Regions from separate parts of the Brucella sp. IR073 genome, predicted to be linked through region 1. Evidence: predicted binding sites of a transcription regulator. Region 1 holds the regulator's gene; each other region holds the start of a gene.

Region 1 (4,208 bases):
ACGTCCGGCGCTATCATCGTGCTGCTCCTGTTCCTCGCGGTCATGAATATTGGTGCCATCATCCTGCGCCGCCGTTTCGAGCGCCGCTGGTAAACCGGGAGATGTGAAGAAATGAACCTGATGACCGAACGATCTCTCGAAAAAGCAGTGGGGGAGAAGATGAACGCTGTCACCGCCAAGAACAAAATGAAGGGCGAGAAGGTTTCCGTCTTCTACGGCGCGAAACAAGCGCTGTTCGACGTCGATCTCGACATTCCCGAGAAGATGGTGACGGCGCTGATCGGCCCCTCCGGCTGCGGCAAGTCCACCTTCCTGCGCTCGCTCAACCGCATGAACGATACGGTCGAGGGCTGCCGCGTGACCGGCAACATCACCCTCGACGGCGAGGATATCTACGATCCGAAGATCGACGTCGTCGAGCTTCGGGCGCGTGTGGGGATGGTCTTCCAGAAGCCCAATCCTTTCCCCAAGTCGATCTATGAGAATGTTGCCTACGGCCCGCGCATTCATGGCCTCGCCAAGAACCGTCACGAGCTGGATGAAATCGTGGAGAGCAGCCTGCGCCGCGCCAGCCTGTTCGAAGAGGTGAAGGATCGTCTGCATGATGCCGGCACCGGCCTTTCCGGGGGCCAGCAGCAGCGCCTCTGCATCGCCCGTGCCATTGCGGTGAGCCCGGAAGTGATTTTGATGGACGAGCCTTGCTCCGCGCTCGACCCCATCGCCACCGCCAAGGTGGAAGAGCTGATCGACGAGCTGCGCCAGAACTACACCATCGTCATCGTGACGCACTCGATGCAGCAGGCGGCTCGCGTGTCGCAGCGCACCGCCATGTTCCACCTGGGCAATCTGGTCGAGGTCGGCGACACCGAGATGATGTTCACGACGCCCAAGGAAAAACGCACCCAGGATTACATCACCGGACGCTTCGGCTGACGGGCTGGTCTGGAAGAAATTGAGGACAAACGAAATGCCATCCCAGCACACAGTCCGCTCCTATGATGAGGAGTTGAAGTTCCTGGCGCACAAGATCGCCGAGATGGGCGGCCATGCCGAGCGCATGGTCGAGCAATCGGTCGAGGCCATCGTCAATGCCGACAACGCGCTCGCGCAGCGCGTCATCTCCGATGACCTGATCCTTGACGCCAGCGAGCGCGAGATCGACGACCGCGCCGTCACCATCATCGCCAAGCGCCAGCCCATGGCCTCGGACCTGCGCGAGATCATCGGCGCCATCCGCATCTCCTCCGATCTGGAGCGCGTCGGCGACCTCGGCAAGAACATTGCCAAGCGCGTCGCCGCCGTGTCGGATACCCGCCAGCCGATCAAGGTCTATCGCGGCCTGCAGACGCTGGCCGAACTGGCGCTGACGCAGCTGAAGGAAGTGCTCGACGCCTTTGCATCGCGCTCGGTCGCCCAGATCAACATCGTGCGCGACCGCGACGACGAGATCGATGCCATGTACACCTCGCTGTTCCGCGAGCTCTTGACCTATATGATGGAAGACCCGCGCAACATCTCGGCCTGCACGCATCTTCTCTTCTGCGCCAAGAACATCGAGCGCATCGGCGACCATGCGACCAATATCGCCGAGACGGTCTATTACATCGTCACCGGCCAGCAGATGCCGCCCGATCGCCCGAAGGAAGATCTGAGCCACGGCATCGTCGTGGACGAGGCGAAGCGGGCTTAACCAGCTCGCACCCTCCCTCCCCGCAAGGGGGAAGGAGGGTGCGAGCCCTGCCCGGTGGGGGTGGCGGGGATGCCTTGGGGGCCGGCATATCCGCTTCGACAAGCATATTCTAATGAGGAACTGCTGAAATGGCCCATGCACCCAAAGTCGCGGTTGTCGAAGACGAGGAGGCGCTGAGCGTCCTCCTGCGTTACAATCTCGAGGCGGAAGGCTATCTGGTCGATACTATCCTGCGCGGGGACGAGGCGGAAATCGCCTTGCGCGAGAATGTGCCTGATCTCCTGATCCTCGACTGGATGCTGCCCGGCGTCTCCGGCATCGAGCTTTGCCGCCGCCTGCGCCAGCGGGTGGAAACGGAGCGCCTGCCGATCATCATGCTGACCGCGCGCGGCGAAGAGAGCGAGCGGGTGCGAGGCCTTGGCGTCGGTGCGGACGATTATGTCGTGAAGCCCTTCTCGACCCCGGAACTGCTCGCCCGCGTCAAGGCGATGCTGCGCCGCGCCAAGCCGAGCCTGCTTTCCCACGTGCTGAAAGTGGGTGACCTCGTGCTCGACCGCGAGCAGCACCGCGTCTACCGCAAGGACCGGGAAATCCGCTTAGGGCCCACGGAATTTCGCCTGCTCGAATATTTCATGATGTCGCCGGGCCGCGTCTTTTCGCGCAGCCAGTTGCTGGACGGTGTCTGGGGGCCGGATATCTATGTCGATGACCGCACGGTGGACGTTCATGTCGGGCGTTTGCGCAAGGCCATCAATACGGGTCGTGCCGTCGATCCGATTCGCACGGTTCGGGGCGCCGGCTACTCGTTCGGGTAGATAATATTGTGGCAAAGCGCCAATAAAGTGAAAGATTTATAAAAAGTAAATATTACTATACTGGTAAGTATTATTAAGAAATAGTTAGGAAAACGGCAGGATATTATGTTTATCCCGCCGTTTTTCTTCGTTGCCATTCTTTGGCCTAAAACATGCGTCCTCATGGCTGCCTTCGTTGAGGTGTCCAAGCATGAGACTGAGCTTTTGAAGAGCGCTGAAAACTGGAAAATCCTGGCCGTGGCCGGTGCGATTATCGCGCCTGTCGTCATGACGGGATGCACGACGTCGAAGGGCAGCGGATCCGGCCAATCGGCCAAGGGAACCGTCTCGCAGTCGAGTGCGTCGGGCTATGGCTATACGGCTGGCGGCAAGAAAACCTACGCCTATACCGCCAAAGACAGGGAATGCCTCAAGCGGGCAATGTATTTCGAATCGAACCGCTCCAGCGAGGATGGCTTTCTCGCGGTCGGAACGGTGGTGATGAACCGCCTGGCCTCCGGCAGATATCCGGACACGATCTGCGGCGTCGTCGGCCAGAAGAACCAGTTTGCGCCCGGCGTGCTCTCCCGCCCGATGAAATCGCTCCCGGAACTCGATGAAGCCGCGGATGCGGTGCTGCGCGGCGAGCGGCACCCCAAGGTGAAGCAGGCCATGTTCTTCCACACGGCCGGGCTGAAATTCCCCTATCGCAACATGCACTATGTACTGGTGGCGGGCGGCAATGCCTTCTATGAGAAGCGCCGCCGCGACGGCTCGCTCGAAACGCCGATCCTCGAGACCCCGCGCCTCATCGCCGCCGCCGATGTGCTGAAGCCGGCAATGCCCGCCTTGGGCCACGAGCGTGCGGTGCCGATTCCTACGGCCTCGCCCGTCGACCGGACGATGGTCGCCAGCATTGCGTCTGACCAGGGCTTCGGCCCCCGCGCCAAGGGGGATCGCGTGACGCGCGCCCCGACGGCACGGGTCGAGACGGTCGCCTGGCAGACCGGCCCCGCCCCGGTGCGCATGGGAACCACCACGACCTCCACGCAAATCGAACTGGGCTATGATTCAGGCCGCAAGCCCATCGACGCGATCGGTGAGTTGCTGCTTAAACAGGACAGGCCTGAGCCGGCGTTTCAGTAGGATAATATCGGCGCACGGAATCGCCGAAGCAATTTGCTTCTTGTTGGAAGCGCTGTCCGCCAACATATGATTGTTACCGCGGTCTCACCCGCACCGGAAACGGCTGATAGATCACCATCGGCGGCCCGAACGGCCGGTAGAACGGTTCGTCGAAGGCCGCGCGGCGGGCTGCCCGCCGGTCGAGATCGAGTTGCAGCAGGCAGTTGGCGAGCGCGTCGGTATTGGGCCGGAAGCCATAGGCGCGGCAGGTCTGGATGTCGGCGGCGCGCCGCTCCTCGGGCGTCATCGTCGTGCATCCGGTAAGCGCGGCGGTGAGAAGGATACCACAGAACGCAAGTTTCTTCATGGGTCGGTCTTTCCTGATCCGCTGCCGACTATAGCAGAGGGCGCGGTGCGATGGCTACTGGCGCGAGAGGGTAGCCAGCTTCGGTCTGCGGGAGTATGAAGAAAGCCTTTCGTCCATTTCAATGATCGGATGCGCCATGACCATACATTCCCGCGATGCAATCATCGATCCCGTCAAGCTCGACCGTCTGGCGGAGGTGGCCGTCAAGGTCGGCCTGCAGCTCCAGCAGGGG
Region 2 (4,208 bases), on a different contig from region 1:
GGTCCAGAACAGCGTTTCGCCGGCCGAATCGTCCACGCCATCATTGTCGGTCACGGCATAGCCGTTGCCGTCCTTGTCGATGGCGAAGCCTTCGAGTTTGTCCATGACGTAGCCGTTTGCCTTTTTCAGGTCCGGCAGGAAGTCGTGCACCAGGGTCTTCTCGACCACCGGCAGCTCGCCGCCGAGCTTGGCGGGCTTCAGGCTGTCAAGCGAGACGCGGTAGAGCTTCTTCAGCGCGGCCTTGTCGCCGATGAGGTTGTCGCGCTCGACGATGTAGAGCTGGCCGTCATGGGCGGTGATTTCGGAGAGGCCGACCCAGCCGGACTCTGTCTTGTCGAGCGGGTAGCGCACCGCGGCCCATTCCTTGGCCTTCGGCTTGTAGGCGAGGAGCTTGACGGTGCCCTTGGGATCGTCGGCCCATTCGCGCTGCACGGCCATCCACAGCGTCGTGTCGTCGCCTTCGCCGGTGCGGGTGATGCCTTCGAGGCCGAAGCGGGTTTGGCCGGCGAAGATTTCCTCGGGGAGGGAGATCTCTTGCTTGATTTCACCCTTGCCGTTTACCTGGAAGATCGCATGGGGGACGAGCTTCTTGGCGTCGCCTTCATTGGCGAGCCAGAAGCCGCCATCGCCATCGGTGGTGATGCCTTCAAGATCGAGCTTCTGCGCCGGATGGCCGCCGCGGGTGACGGTCAGCGCCTTGGTGATTTCGGCCGGCTGCTTGGTCGCGTCGATGGTGAAGATGGTGGGCGACGACGAATAGAAGGAGTCGGAGACGGCGTAGAGCTTGCCGGCTTCTTTCTCATCCGCGACGAGGCCGGAAAGCGCACCCCAGCCGAGCGGCGAACCGTCTTCCTTGTTTGCCGAGATGATGGTCGGATAGGCGGGCTTGCCCTCTTCCAACTTGTAGACCATCACATGCGAGCGGGCGCCGCCGTCTTCCACGAGGTCGTTCTCATTGGCGGTGACAAGCAGGTTGCGCTCAGGAATGGCGGTGAGGCCTTCAGGGCCGACGCCCGAGGGCAGCAACTGGATGAATTCCGGCTCGCCGCCGGTATCCTTGTATACGCCGACGATGGAGGCTCGCTCGGAGGCGACGAAGATATATTTCGTCCCGCCGAAGGTGGCGATTTCGATGCCTTCCGGCTCGATGCCCTTCTTGGAAGAGCGCTTCTCGGGATAATGACCTATCGCCGCGATCTTGCGCTCCAGCGATGCGCCCGATTCAAAGAGCACCTTGCCGTCGCGGCTGAAGATGGTGAAGCCGCGCGAGCCGCCCTTGTAATCGCCTTCATTGGCGGTAACGAGACGGTTGTCGTCGAGCCACTTCACGGCGTCCGGCTCGCGCAGCGCGCCCTTCTGGCTCTTGTCGAAGGTGAGTGCGCCATCGGACTTTACGTCGATACCGTCGAGATCGACGCTGCCGGCGGAGAAATGCGAAACCACCTTGCCGCTCGCCGCATCGACGATGGCGATGTGGTTGTTTTCCTGCAAGGTGACGGCAACTTCATTCTTGCTGTTGAAGGAGACGAATTCCGGCTCCGGGTCCTCAGGGGCGATTTCGGAGAGGCCGGTGAGCGCGACGGTCTTCATGCCAGCACAATCGGGCGCGCCGTCCTTGAGCGGCACGATCTTCAGATCACCGCCCGGAAGCTGCGGCAGTTCGCCATCGTTCAGATCCTCGTCGCGCTCATTTTCGATGGCGATGGCGAGGAAGGCATTGTCCGGCGACACGGCGACCGAATCGGGCTGACCACCGAGATCGCAGCTCGCCTCGACCTTGCGGCTGGCGATGTCGATGACATCGAGACGTCCTGAGGGCTTCGTCTTGCTTTCCGAAGTGTTGACGGCAGCAAGCACCTTGCTCCCAACCACGGTCACGGACGTCGGCTCGCCTTCCATCTTGACGAGGCCGCCCGCCTTGGGCGTTGCCGGGTCGGTGATGTCGACAAAGCCGACTGCGCCATAGGGGCTGTCGGAATAGACCAGCGTCTTGCCATCCGGCGTCGCGGCGATGATCTCGGACGAGGTGGTCGCCTTCTTGTCGGCATCGGCGGGCAGGTTCTTCGCGACCGGGAAAGTGGCGATGCGGTTGAAGACCGGCTCAGCCAGCGCCGGGAAGGCGGCGGAAGCGCCAAGCGCGGTCAAAATGGCAAGATGGATGGAACGGCGTTGCATGAGTGAGGCTCCCTCTGATTTCGGCCCACTCCTCATGCAGCTTCATTTCAGTGGGATGACGGTTTCGTGACAGTTTGATGAAAGCGGCGGGCCGTCCACCGCATTCGTTCGGGCTACATTCTTGCCCCATGCGCAAAACGTCGCTATATAAGCAATGATTTCCCGGAAATTTGTGGTTTACCCCACGGCCCGCGCCCCCGGAGCGGACGAACGAGAGGACTATATCTAATGGCCACCCAGCTTCTTATGCCGAAGGCGACGGCCGTCTGGCTTGTCGATAATACCGCGCTGTCCTTCGACCAGATCGCCAATTTCTGCAAGCTGCATCCGCTCGAAGTCAAGGCGATTGCCGATGGCGAGGCCGCGCAGGGAATCAAGGGCCTCGACCCCGTCATCACCGGTCAGCTGACGCGCGAGGAAATCGCGCGCGCCGAGAAAGACCCCAATCACAAGCTGAAGCTCTCCGAGCCGAAGGTGCGCGTTCCGGAAGCCAAGCGCAAGGGCCCGCGCTATACGCCGCTGTCGAAGCGCCAGGACCGCCCGAACGCCATTCTCTGGCTGGTGCGCAACCATCCGGAACTGAAGGATGCGCAGATTTCGCGCCTCATCGGCACGACGAAATCGACCATCGAGCAGATCCGCAACCGCACCCACTGGAACTCCGCCAGCCTGCAGCCGATGGACCCGGTGACGCTTGGCCTGTGCTCGCAGATCGACCTCGACCTCGAAGTCGAACGCGCCTCGAAGAACCGCCCGGCGGTGGTCGATACCGGCGACACGCTGCTGCCCGCTTCCGCGACGGAGAATTTCGACTATCGCGATGAATTCTCGCCGCGCGAGGAAGAGGAGCTCGACGCCGACAAGGTGTTTGCGAAGCTGTCCTCGCTCAAGGGCTCGCGCAGCGAGGATGAGGACGAGGAGTAGTGGCTCGGCTCCCACCTTCCCCCTTGCGGGGAAGGTGCCCGCATTAGCGGGCGGAAGGGGTGGTGACGCCTGCGCTTGCTTCGAAGATCGTGGCGCCAAACGTCACCACCCCCACCCGACCCTTCGGGCCGTTCGTCGCTGGAAAAGCCAAATCGTTGGCTTTCCCTCGGCCTTCGGCCGACCGCTCCTCACCCCCGCAAGGGGGAGGGTGGGGATCAATACTGATCCCGATACACATTGAACTCCCGCATTTCCATCTGCCGGTAGAAATCGGCCAGCGTCTTTCCGCGCTCGGGGCGGAAGCGGCGGCCGGAGTCGGCGGCGAGCGAAATGCGGTCGGTGCGGAAGGTGCGAAACGCGGTGCGCAATTCGCACCAGCCGATGACCGTCCAGACCTTTCCCCAGAACCAAAGCCCGAGCGGGCGGATGTCACGGCCGCTCTCGCGTCCTTCGAGGTCGCGGTACTGGATCGTCAGAACATTGCCGCCATCGACGGCGCGCTCGACGATGTCGATGATGCGGCGCTCGTGTTCGCTTAGGTAAGCGGCGGGGGCGTGGACCTGCGTGTTGGCGATGCGCGAGCGGTCTTCCTTCGGCAAAACCGATTCGATCTTGATAAGAGCCTCTTCTGCGCCACGCGCCATGGATGCGCCACCCCAGGCGCGGACCAGCCGCGCGCCCACCACAAGGGCGACGATCTCGTCACGCGTGAACATCAGCGGCGGCAGGTCGAAGCCTTCGCGCAGGATATAGCCGACGCCCGCCTCGCCATCGATGGGAACCCCGGTCGATTGCAGGTCGGCAATGTCGCGATAGATGGTGCGCTCGGAGACTTCCAGCCGCTCGGCCAGTTGCCGCGCGGTCACCAGCCTGCCGCCACGCAGACGCTGCACGATCTGAAACAGACGGTCGGCGCGCCGCATGGCTTACACCCGCCCATATTCGCGGGACAGCATCCCGGCGAGGTCCTGGAGCTTGGCGGTCTCATCAGGATAGAGCGCTTCGAGGAAGGCCGTGGCGAAGGTCCCCGGCGCTGTGCCGGGAGCGGTGACAACGCGGTCATGGCTCACGGCGTGCGGCACGTCACGATAATGCTCCGCGCCGTGGTA
Region 3 (4,208 bases), 110 kb from region 1:
GCTGACGGAGCCCAGCGCTTCGCCGGAACAGGAAGCCAATGTTCTGCGCACGGTGACGCGGGCCTTCCCCGCCGTGACCTCCGTGCGAGTCAAGGACGCCATCGATGTCGCCAACGATCTGGTGGGTCAGCTTGCGACCGCCATCCGCGCGGCGGCGGCCGTCGCGCTCGGCGCCTCGGTGCTGGTGCTGGGCGGGGCGCTTGCGGCGGGCAACCGGGCGCGCACCCATGACGCGGTGGTGCTGAAGACGCTGGGCGCCACGCGGCGGACGCTGATCAAGGCATTTTCGCTGGAATATCTGATGCTGGGACTGGCGACGGCTGTCTTCGCGCTCATCGCGGGCGGCGTCGCCGGCTGGTATGTGGTGGCGCGCGTCATGCAATTGCAGGCGCAATTCCTGCCCGATGTGGCGCTGATGACGGTGGCGATCGCGCTGGTGCTGACGGTCGGCTTCGGCCTGCTCGGCACATGGCGCATATTAGGCCAAAAAGCCGCTTCGGTGCTGCGGAATCCATAAAAACGCAATAAATTGGGGCCAGAATGGTTGTCGCTGGCCCCAAAACAGCTTTTTCAGCCGCATGATCCTATTCGAAAAGCCTGCAACTTTTCGGAATCATGCTCGCGACACTTGTGAAGGCACCTTTGAATCCCCATAATCTTGGGCAGGTATGCTGGGGTCCCGCCAGCGGCGCCCGGGGAGTGCCCCCGATACCGGACGGGACAACGCAAGAGGAAAACCATGGTTGACTATCGAAACATGCAAGCGAGAAGCCCGGCCGGCGTCCGTGTAGACACTGGCGTCGATCAGGGCCTTCGCAGCTATATGCTGGGCGTCTACAATATGATGGCCCTGGGCCTTGCCGTCACCGGCATCGCGGCTCTCGGCACATCGGTACTTGCCCAATCGAACCCGGCCTTTGCCCAGCTTCTTTACGCCAGCCCGCTGCGCTGGGTGATCATGCTGGCTCCGCTGATCGCCGTGTTCTTCCTGAGCTTCCGCATCGAGAATTTTAGCGTCGGCGCGGCGCGGGTGACCTTCTGGGTCTATGCCGCCCTGGTCGGCCTGTCGCTTTCGTCGATCTTCCTGGTCTTCACCGGCCAGAGCATCGTGCGAACCTTCTTCGTGACCGCCGCGTCCTTCGGCGCGCTGTCGCTCTACGGCTATACGACCAAGCGTGATCTTTCCGCGATGGGCTCGTTCCTGATGATGGGCGTGTTCGGCCTCATCCTCGCGTCCATCGTGAACATCTTCCTCGGCTCGACTGCGCTGCAGTTCGCCGTTTCGGTGCTCGGTGTTCTCATCTTCGCAGGGCTGACGGCGTATGACACGCAGTCGATCAAGGAGATGTATTTCGAGGGCGACTCGTCCGACACGATGGGCCGCAAGATCGTGATGGGCGCGCTCAGGCTCTATCTCGACTTCATCAACATGTTCATGTTCCTGCTGCAGTTCATGGGCAACAACCGGAACTGATTTTTCTGGACCAAGGATTGAAGAAAGGGCAGCGGAAACGCTGCCCTTTTTGTTTCCAGGGATCGCCCTCCTTCCCCTTGCGGGGAAGGAGGCGCTATACCTCAACCAGCCGCAAGCTCTTGTCGAACACGCGCAAGACCCGCTCCAGTTCGTGGCCGCGCTTGAGGATGAGACCGCTGGCGGCGATGACCGAATAGGCTCCCTGGCGCTGCGCCAGCTTCGGGTTCTTTTCGATGCGGAACAGGGGGATTTCGCTGGCGCGGCGAAAGATGGAGAAAACGGCGCGGTCGCTCAGGTGATCGATGGCGTAGTCGCGCCACTCGCCGGATGCCACCATTCGCCCGTAAATGCGCAGGATTTTATCGAGTTCGTGGCGGTTGAAGGTTACCGGCAGGACCTGTTGCCGCGCCCTTGCCGCATCGATGGATATCGCCGAAGCTTCGATCTGCGATGAACCTCTGTTTCCGCCGTCCATCATATCCTCTTCGCTCGAGCATAGTCAGGCGCGGGCCGCCCTCCGGCCTGCACCGGAACCACATGACAGTTCCATGACTAGAAGGTGAAACCTCGCACCTGGCTTTTCAAGCCAAAATGCGCAATTGCTTTGAAAATTCGCAAGCTCTCACGAAACGCTACACCGTGTTGCCATAGGTTACGGCCCGCCACATTTTCGCCTTTTGCCGTTCGCATTGCAGCCCAATTATGCCAGCAACATCCCTCTCGTTGCCTGAGACGGTTCGGTCTGGACACGCTCAACCCCAAGCCCCCCGCCCAATGGGCTGTCCGGACCGAACCAGCAGCATTCAGGATGGTGAAAACCACTCAGCTTTTCACCATCCGCAACGGCAACAGCCACGAAAGCTTCAGGCTGGCAATGCGCCGGCCTCTTTTTTTGCATCAACCATCACTCGAAAAGTTTGTCAGGCCTGCGCCGGAGCATGGCGGCGCCCAGAATGCCGCCCAGGCGGTTGTCGTAACCGACTTCCTGCAGCAGCACGGCGCAGCCTGAGGCCTTCTTCTTCGAAAGCTCCGAAGCCGGGATTTCCACGCGCAGCGGCTTACCGTCCCACATGCCGATCGTTTCGATATCGCGGACCGCGTTGCGGTAGGTGACCGAGCGTCCCCTGTTGTCGCCCTTGCCGATGGGGACGGTTATCTTGTCATCAAAATAGGCCACGAGAAGATGAACAGGGGTGTCCGGTTTCCTGCCCGCGCCTGCCTCGATGACGAGGCGCTGGCCGTCTTGCCTGCTGATCGAAACAGGTACGCTGAGGCCGCCGGGACCGTCAGCCAGCCTTGCAATACCTGCCTTTATGCTCTTCGCGTCATTGCCGTTGAGCTCGGTGCGGCCGTTGAGAATGACTTGGGGGGTATAGATCATTCGCGCTTTCAGCGCATTGCGATAGGCATTCTGCCGCGCCGTGTTCTCAGAGGTGGCGAGCGTGTCGCGCCAGCCGAGATAATCCCAATAGTCGACGTGGAAGGCGAGCGTCACGAGATCCGTGCGCTTGGCGAGCTCGCTCAATGTGGCATCGGCGGGAGGGCAGGAAACGCAGCCCTGGCTGGTAAAAAGCTCCACTACGCCGCGCGTAGCGGACAAAGGCGGCGCTGCATACGCATCGTCGGCATAAGCCGGGGACAGTTGCGCCGCGATGGAAAGGAGGCCTGCGAACAGCAGGAGGTTCCAATCGCGCGCGGATGGAACAGAAAAATATCGGCCCCATGGATAATAGTCGGCGATCGGTTCCAAGGCTCTCTCCGGCTCTCACCATCTTACGCAAATTGTAGGGGACCTCTACTTTTACGCGACCGGCCGATCAAGGGGAAGTCACGTTGAGGTTATCGATGGGGCCTTGCTTAACGCTTCATCAACCACGAATGAGGCAAAGTCGCCTTATTCGTTGTGTTTGGGGTCGTGTAGCATCCATGTCGAGAGAACCGGATTATCTGAACCGCCGGGCATTCATCTTCGGGGCCGGGGCGGTGGCGCTTACTGGCGCGACTGGATGTTCCCAGACTTTTGACATGTCGGGCCTCAATCTCGACACCATGCCCACAGGGGCGATCCGCCCGCAGATCAGCGTCGACAAGGCGGTCACCACGCCAGATGTCATGTATGCTGCGGTGCAGGAGGGACCTTACTCCCTGCCGGCCATTCCCTACGAGAAAGTGCCGAAGCAGTTCCGCCGCCAGATCGTTCCCGATCCCACGGGCGAAGCGCCCGGCACCATCGTGGTTAGCCTGAAGGACCGCTATCTCTATCTGGTACAGCCGGGCGGCGATGCCATCCGCTACGGCGTCGGCATTGGCAAGGACGGCTTCCGCTGGTCGGGCCGCGCCAATGTGCAATATAAGAAGCAATGGCCGCGCTGGACGCCGCCGCCGGAGATGATCCAGCGCAAGCCCGAGCTCGAGCAATATCGCAACGGTATGGAGCCGGGCCCGCAGAATCCGCTCGGCGCCCGCGCGCTCTATATTTTCAAGAACGGTGCCGACACCGGCTATCGCATCCATGGCTCGCCGGAATGGTGGTCCATCGGACAGGCGATGTCTTCCGGCTGCGTGCGGCTGATGAACCAGGATATCATCGACCTCTATAACCGCGTGCCGGGCAAGGCGCCCATTGTCGTCGGGTAAAAGGTCTTTCGAGCCGGCCTTCGGTTCGGCTCAGGCGGCGATGCCTTCCGCATAGGTGCGGTTCCGTCCGGCCTTCTTGGCGGCGTAGAGGATGCCG
Region 4 (4,208 bases), on a different contig from region 1:
CTGAAGGCTTTGCCATCAGTTCCCTGGGTCTTCTCGGTACCGCCTGGGCAGGCGGATTCATCACCGGTTGCCTGCTGGCGCCAAGGCTGGTGCGCCGGGTGGGCCATGTCCGCGCCTTCGGCTTCTTCGCCTCCTCCGCCGCGATCATCGCGCTCCTGACCGGGCTTTTCGTCGATTCCGTCATCTGGATCGCGCTGCGGGCCTTCACCGGCTTCGCCATGGCGGGCGCATTCATGGTCATCGAAAGCTGGCTCAACGAGCGCGCCACCAACGAAACCCGCGGGCGCATCTTCGGCCTTTACATGATGGTCAACTACGGCGCCGTCATGAGTGGCCAGATGATGGTCGCCGGCGGCAATGTGCGGGGCGACAGCCTTTTCATGGTATCGGGGATCCTGTTCTGCCTCGCGCTGATCCCCACCGCCATCTCCACCGCCACCAGCCCCAAGCCGCTGAGCAGCGTGGAACTGGACTTGAAGGCCCTCTACCGCAACTCGCCCGTCGCGTCCGTCGGCTGCATTCTCATCGGCATCGCCAATGGCGCCTGGGGCACGCTCGGTGCGGTCTATGGCGCCGATTCCGGCATCGACACCACCATGATCGCCCTCATGGTGAGCTTCACCATTCTCGCCGGCGCGCTCTCGCAAATCCCCGTGGGACGCCTTTCCGACATGACCGACCGCCGCTTCGTGCTGGCGGGCGTGGCGGGCGCGTCCTCGCTCATTGGCCTCACCATCTTCCTGATCGCGCCCACCGACGCCGTCACCATCCTTGTCCTCACCGCAATTTACGGCGGGCTCGCCTACGCGCTCTATCCCGTCGCCGTGGCCCACGCCAACGACTTCGCGGCATCGGAGAATTACGTGAAGATCTCAGGCGGCCTGCTGCTGCTCTACGGCTTCGGCACCATGATCGGGCCGCTCGTCGCCGCCTTCGCAATGGAATATCTCTGGCCCGCGGCGCTCTTCGCCGTCACTGCGCTGGCGCATATGTCCATCACCGGCTACGCCATCATCCGCTCGCGCCAGCGCCCTGCCCCCTCCCGCGAGGAGAAGGAAAATTTCCAAAGCCTCCCCGAGCGCGCCGCGACGCCGGAGGGATTAAAGCTTATTCCGCGTGCGGAGGAGCAGGGATGAGATAGACCCCTCTTGCCATAATTTGAGAGACTGGCGGGACAGCACCCCCCTCTGCCCTGCCGGGCATCTCCCCCTCAAGGGGGGAGATTACGCCTTTATCAATGCCCGGCGCCAATCACAAACGTCGCAGAATGAAGGCGGAGGGTAGCGTCAGCTAATCTCCCCCCTTGAGGGGGAGATGTCCGGCAGGACAGAGGGGGGTGCCTTGCAAGCCGCTAATCGGTGTTCCAGCTCAGTGGCGCGTCACCTGCACCCTGAGCTTTTCAATCTGGTCCTTGAGCATCAGTTTCTTGCGCTTGAGATCCGCGATGTGGAGATTATCCATCGCCGGGCAGGCCATCGCCTCGGCGATCTCCCTGTCCAGGGCGCCATGCTTCTTCTCCAGCGTAGCAAGATGGGTCTCAATGGCCATGATTGGATCTCCTTTGGGTTGGTTGTCGTCAACAGGACTCACGGAACCGGCCGGATAGCGAGGCCGGGTCATGAAGCAGCCTTTGGAAGCCGCCGCACCAATATATGCTCAGAAGCTAATCAGGCGATTTTCCGCCGTTTCCGAACGTCTCCCGTCAACTAAGCGGGAGCCGGGAACCGCCTCTGCCTGAAGTCTTCGTGACAGAGCGATGACAGTCTGCCACGACTTTGCGAGGAAGTCGATTTCGGAATAGTAGCATTTTCTATTCTGGCGAAATGTGATATGGGCTGCGCCGGGGCTAGATATCCTGAAAATAGATAATCAGAACGGGACAAACCGGATGTCCGATCAGGAACAGGCAGATATCAGACTGGCCGTGGCACGTCTGAAGCAGGAACATGCGGACTTCGATGCCGCCATCAATGCTATGATCGAAGTGGGCTGCGATCAGTTGCGCATCCAGCGCATGAAAAAGAAGAAGCTGGCCATCAAGGACAAGCTTCAGGAACTGGAAGACCAGATCATTCCCGACATCATCGCCTAGCGTCCGGTTCATCCCAGACCTTGCCTTGCGGGACGGGGGCTTTTCGGTTAAGTGCCTTTCATCCAACGATAAAAGGAAAGCGGCGATGGCTGAGACACGGGCCGATGTGGCGATCATCATGGGCAGCCAGTCCGATTGGCCGACAATGCGCCACGCCGCCGAGACGCTCGCCGCGCTTGAGATACCTTACGACGCCCGCATCGTTTCCGCCCATCGCACTCCGGACCGCCTCGTCGCCTTCGCCAAGGGCGCAAAGGCCGAGGGCTTCAAGGTGATCATTGCCGGAGCCGGCGGCGCGGCGCATCTGCCGGGCATGGCCGCTTCGATGACGCCCCTGCCCGTTTTCGGCGTCCCAGTGGAATCGAAGGCGCTTTCTGGTCAGGATTCGCTTCTTTCCATCGTTCAGATGCCCGCGGGCATCCCGGTCGGCACCCTTGCTATCGGCCGTTCCGGCGCTGTCAACGCCGCGCTTCTTGCCGCCGCTGTGCTGGCGCTTTCCGATGAAGCGCTTGCGAGACGGCTGGAGATTTGGCGGGAGGTTCAGAGCGCAGGCGTTGCCGAACGCCCCAAGGACGAGGCATGACGATGCTGAAGCCGGGATCGACGATCGGCATCATCGGCGGCGGGCAGCTCGGCCGCATGCTGGCGCAGGCGGCGGCGCGCCTCGGCTTCCGCACCATGATTCTGGAGCCGCAAGCGGACTGCCCTGCCGCGCAGGCCGCGAACCGGCAAATCGTCGCGGCTTATGATGATAAGGCAGCGCTGGCGGAACTGGCGCAAGCCTGTGACGTCGTTACCTATGAGTTTGAGAACGTCCCGGTCGGGGCGGCGCAGAAGCTGGCGGAAGAGAGATTGGTCTTCCCTCCTCCCATCGCGCTCGAGGTTTCGCAGGACCGTTTCCGCGAAAAAGCCTTCCTCAACGATTGCGGCATCGAAACCGCCCCCTGGCATCTCGTTGGCGATCCGCAAAGCCTTGCCGCCGGCCTCGCGGCCATTGGCGGTCCCGCCATTTTGAAAACGCGGCGCCTCGGCTATGACGGCAAGGGACAGGTGCGGCTCAAGGGCGATGGCAGCGACGATCTCGACGCCGCGCTCGATGCCATCGGCCATGCGCCCGCGATTCTCGAAGGCTTCGTGCCGTTCGAGCGCGAGGTCTCGGTCATCGCCGCCCGCGACCGTGCCGGCAATGCCCGCGCCTATGACATCGCCGAGAACGTTCATTCCAACGGCATTCTAGCGACCTCCACCGTGCCATCGGCCATCGCGCCCGCCACAGCTGATATGGCGCGCGAGGCGGCGGAAAAGCTCATGCATGCGCTCGATTATGTCGGCGTCATGGGCCTTGAGTTCTTCGTGCGCGAGGACGGCACGCTGCTTGCCAACGAATTTGCGCCGCGCGTCCACAATTCCGGCCATTGGACGGAAGCCGCCTGCGCCATTTCGCAGTTCGAGCAGCATATCCGCGCCATCGCCGGTCTGCCGCTGGGCGACACCACCAGGCATAGCGATTGCGTGATGGAGAATCTCATCGGCGACGATGTGGCGCGTGTGCCTGAGCTCCTTGCCGAGCCGCAGGCGGTGCTGCATCTCTATGGCAAGGCAGAGGCGCGTCCGGGCCGCAAGATGGGACACGTCACCCGCATAAAACCCAAAAAATAGAGTCAGTTGGCGGCGATCTTTTACGTCGCCGGGAGTTGACAACCGCCGCAATCCTTGGCTATTTCGCGCCAACCTTTCTTGGGCGTGCCTCGCGCGCCTTCATTGATGCCCGGCGACGGGCCAACCAGACCGGTGACTGACATGAAGATCAAGAACTCGCTCAAAGCGCTCAAGGGCCGTCATCGCGACAACCGCATGGTTCGCCGCAAAGGCCGCATCTATATCATTAACAAGACCGCCCCACGCTACAAGGCGCGTCAGGGCTGATCACGCGATGGTGAGGCTATTCCGCTTCACGGAAGGCCTTATCCTGAAATTCGCATTTGACGTTTCGCTGCGTATGAGTACCTTCATGCGCATGCGGAACGTTTTTGCCATTCTGACTCTCGCCTTGTTCCCCGCCGCCTCCGTCCCGGCGGCAAATGCGGCGACGCCCCAGGAACCCGCTGCCGCCGCC

What was found. Region 1 encodes PhoB, which activates phosphate uptake and scavenging genes when phosphate is short. Its sites were predicted from a motif close to TGTCATNNANCTGTCAT; they were not measured.
Positions count from the first base shown of each region.
Region 2: ACOWVG_RS08290 (esterase-like activity of phytase family protein) is a predicted target of PhoB. The motif match lies at 2,231-2,247, and genes of this name have one in related genera.
Region 3: ACOWVG_RS04610 (DUF2794 domain-containing protein) is a predicted target of PhoB. The motif match lies at 2,012-2,028, and genes of this name have one in related genera.
Region 4: ACOWVG_RS08315 (YdcH family protein) is a predicted target of PhoB. The motif match lies at 1,746-1,762, and genes of this name have one in related genera.

Region 1 covers NZ_JBAKHD010000002.1:286,346-290,553, reverse strand. Annotated here, with positions in the region: gene pstA (phosphate ABC transporter permease PstA) at 1-93, shown strand, start outside; gene pstB (phosphate ABC transporter ATP-binding protein PstB) at 160-933, shown strand; gene phoU (phosphate signaling complex protein PhoU) at 968-1,690, shown strand; gene phoB (phosphate regulon transcriptional regulator PhoB) at 1,819-2,505, shown strand; gene ACOWVG_RS05140 (cell wall hydrolase) at 2,668-3,630, shown strand; gene ACOWVG_RS05135 (hypothetical protein) at 3,704-3,976, opposite strand; gene ACOWVG_RS05130 (aminopeptidase) at 4,113-4,208, shown strand, end outside.
Region 2 covers NZ_JBAKHD010000003.1:314,536-318,743, reverse strand. Annotated here, with positions in the region: gene ACOWVG_RS08290 (esterase-like activity of phytase family protein) at 1-2,175, opposite strand, end outside; gene ACOWVG_RS08285 (DUF1013 domain-containing protein) at 2,404-3,099, shown strand; gene ACOWVG_RS08280 (helix-turn-helix transcriptional regulator) at 3,315-4,022, opposite strand; gene ACOWVG_RS08275 (DJ-1/PfpI family protein) at 4,026-4,208, opposite strand, start outside.
Region 3 covers NZ_JBAKHD010000002.1:172,794-177,001, forward strand. Annotated here, with positions in the region: gene ACOWVG_RS04600 (ABC transporter permease) at 1-517, shown strand, start outside; gene ACOWVG_RS04605 (Bax inhibitor-1/YccA family protein) at 740-1,474, shown strand; gene ACOWVG_RS04610 (DUF2794 domain-containing protein) at 1,569-1,949, opposite strand; gene ACOWVG_RS04615 (DUF1223 domain-containing protein) at 2,379-3,224, opposite strand; gene ACOWVG_RS04620 (L,D-transpeptidase) at 3,401-4,111, shown strand; gene ACOWVG_RS04625 (diguanylate cyclase domain-containing protein) at 4,142-4,208, opposite strand, start outside.
Region 4 covers NZ_JBAKHD010000003.1:320,681-324,888, forward strand. Annotated here, with positions in the region: gene ACOWVG_RS08305 (MFS transporter) at 1-1,136, shown strand, start outside; gene ACOWVG_RS08310 (YdcH family protein) at 1,369-1,551, opposite strand; gene ACOWVG_RS08315 (YdcH family protein) at 1,889-2,092, shown strand; gene purE (5-(carboxyamino)imidazole ribonucleotide mutase) at 2,178-2,675, shown strand; gene ACOWVG_RS08325 (5-(carboxyamino)imidazole ribonucleotide synthase) at 2,672-3,751, shown strand; gene ykgO (type B 50S ribosomal protein L36) at 3,893-4,018, shown strand; gene ACOWVG_RS08335 (tetratricopeptide repeat protein) at 4,092-4,208, shown strand, end outside.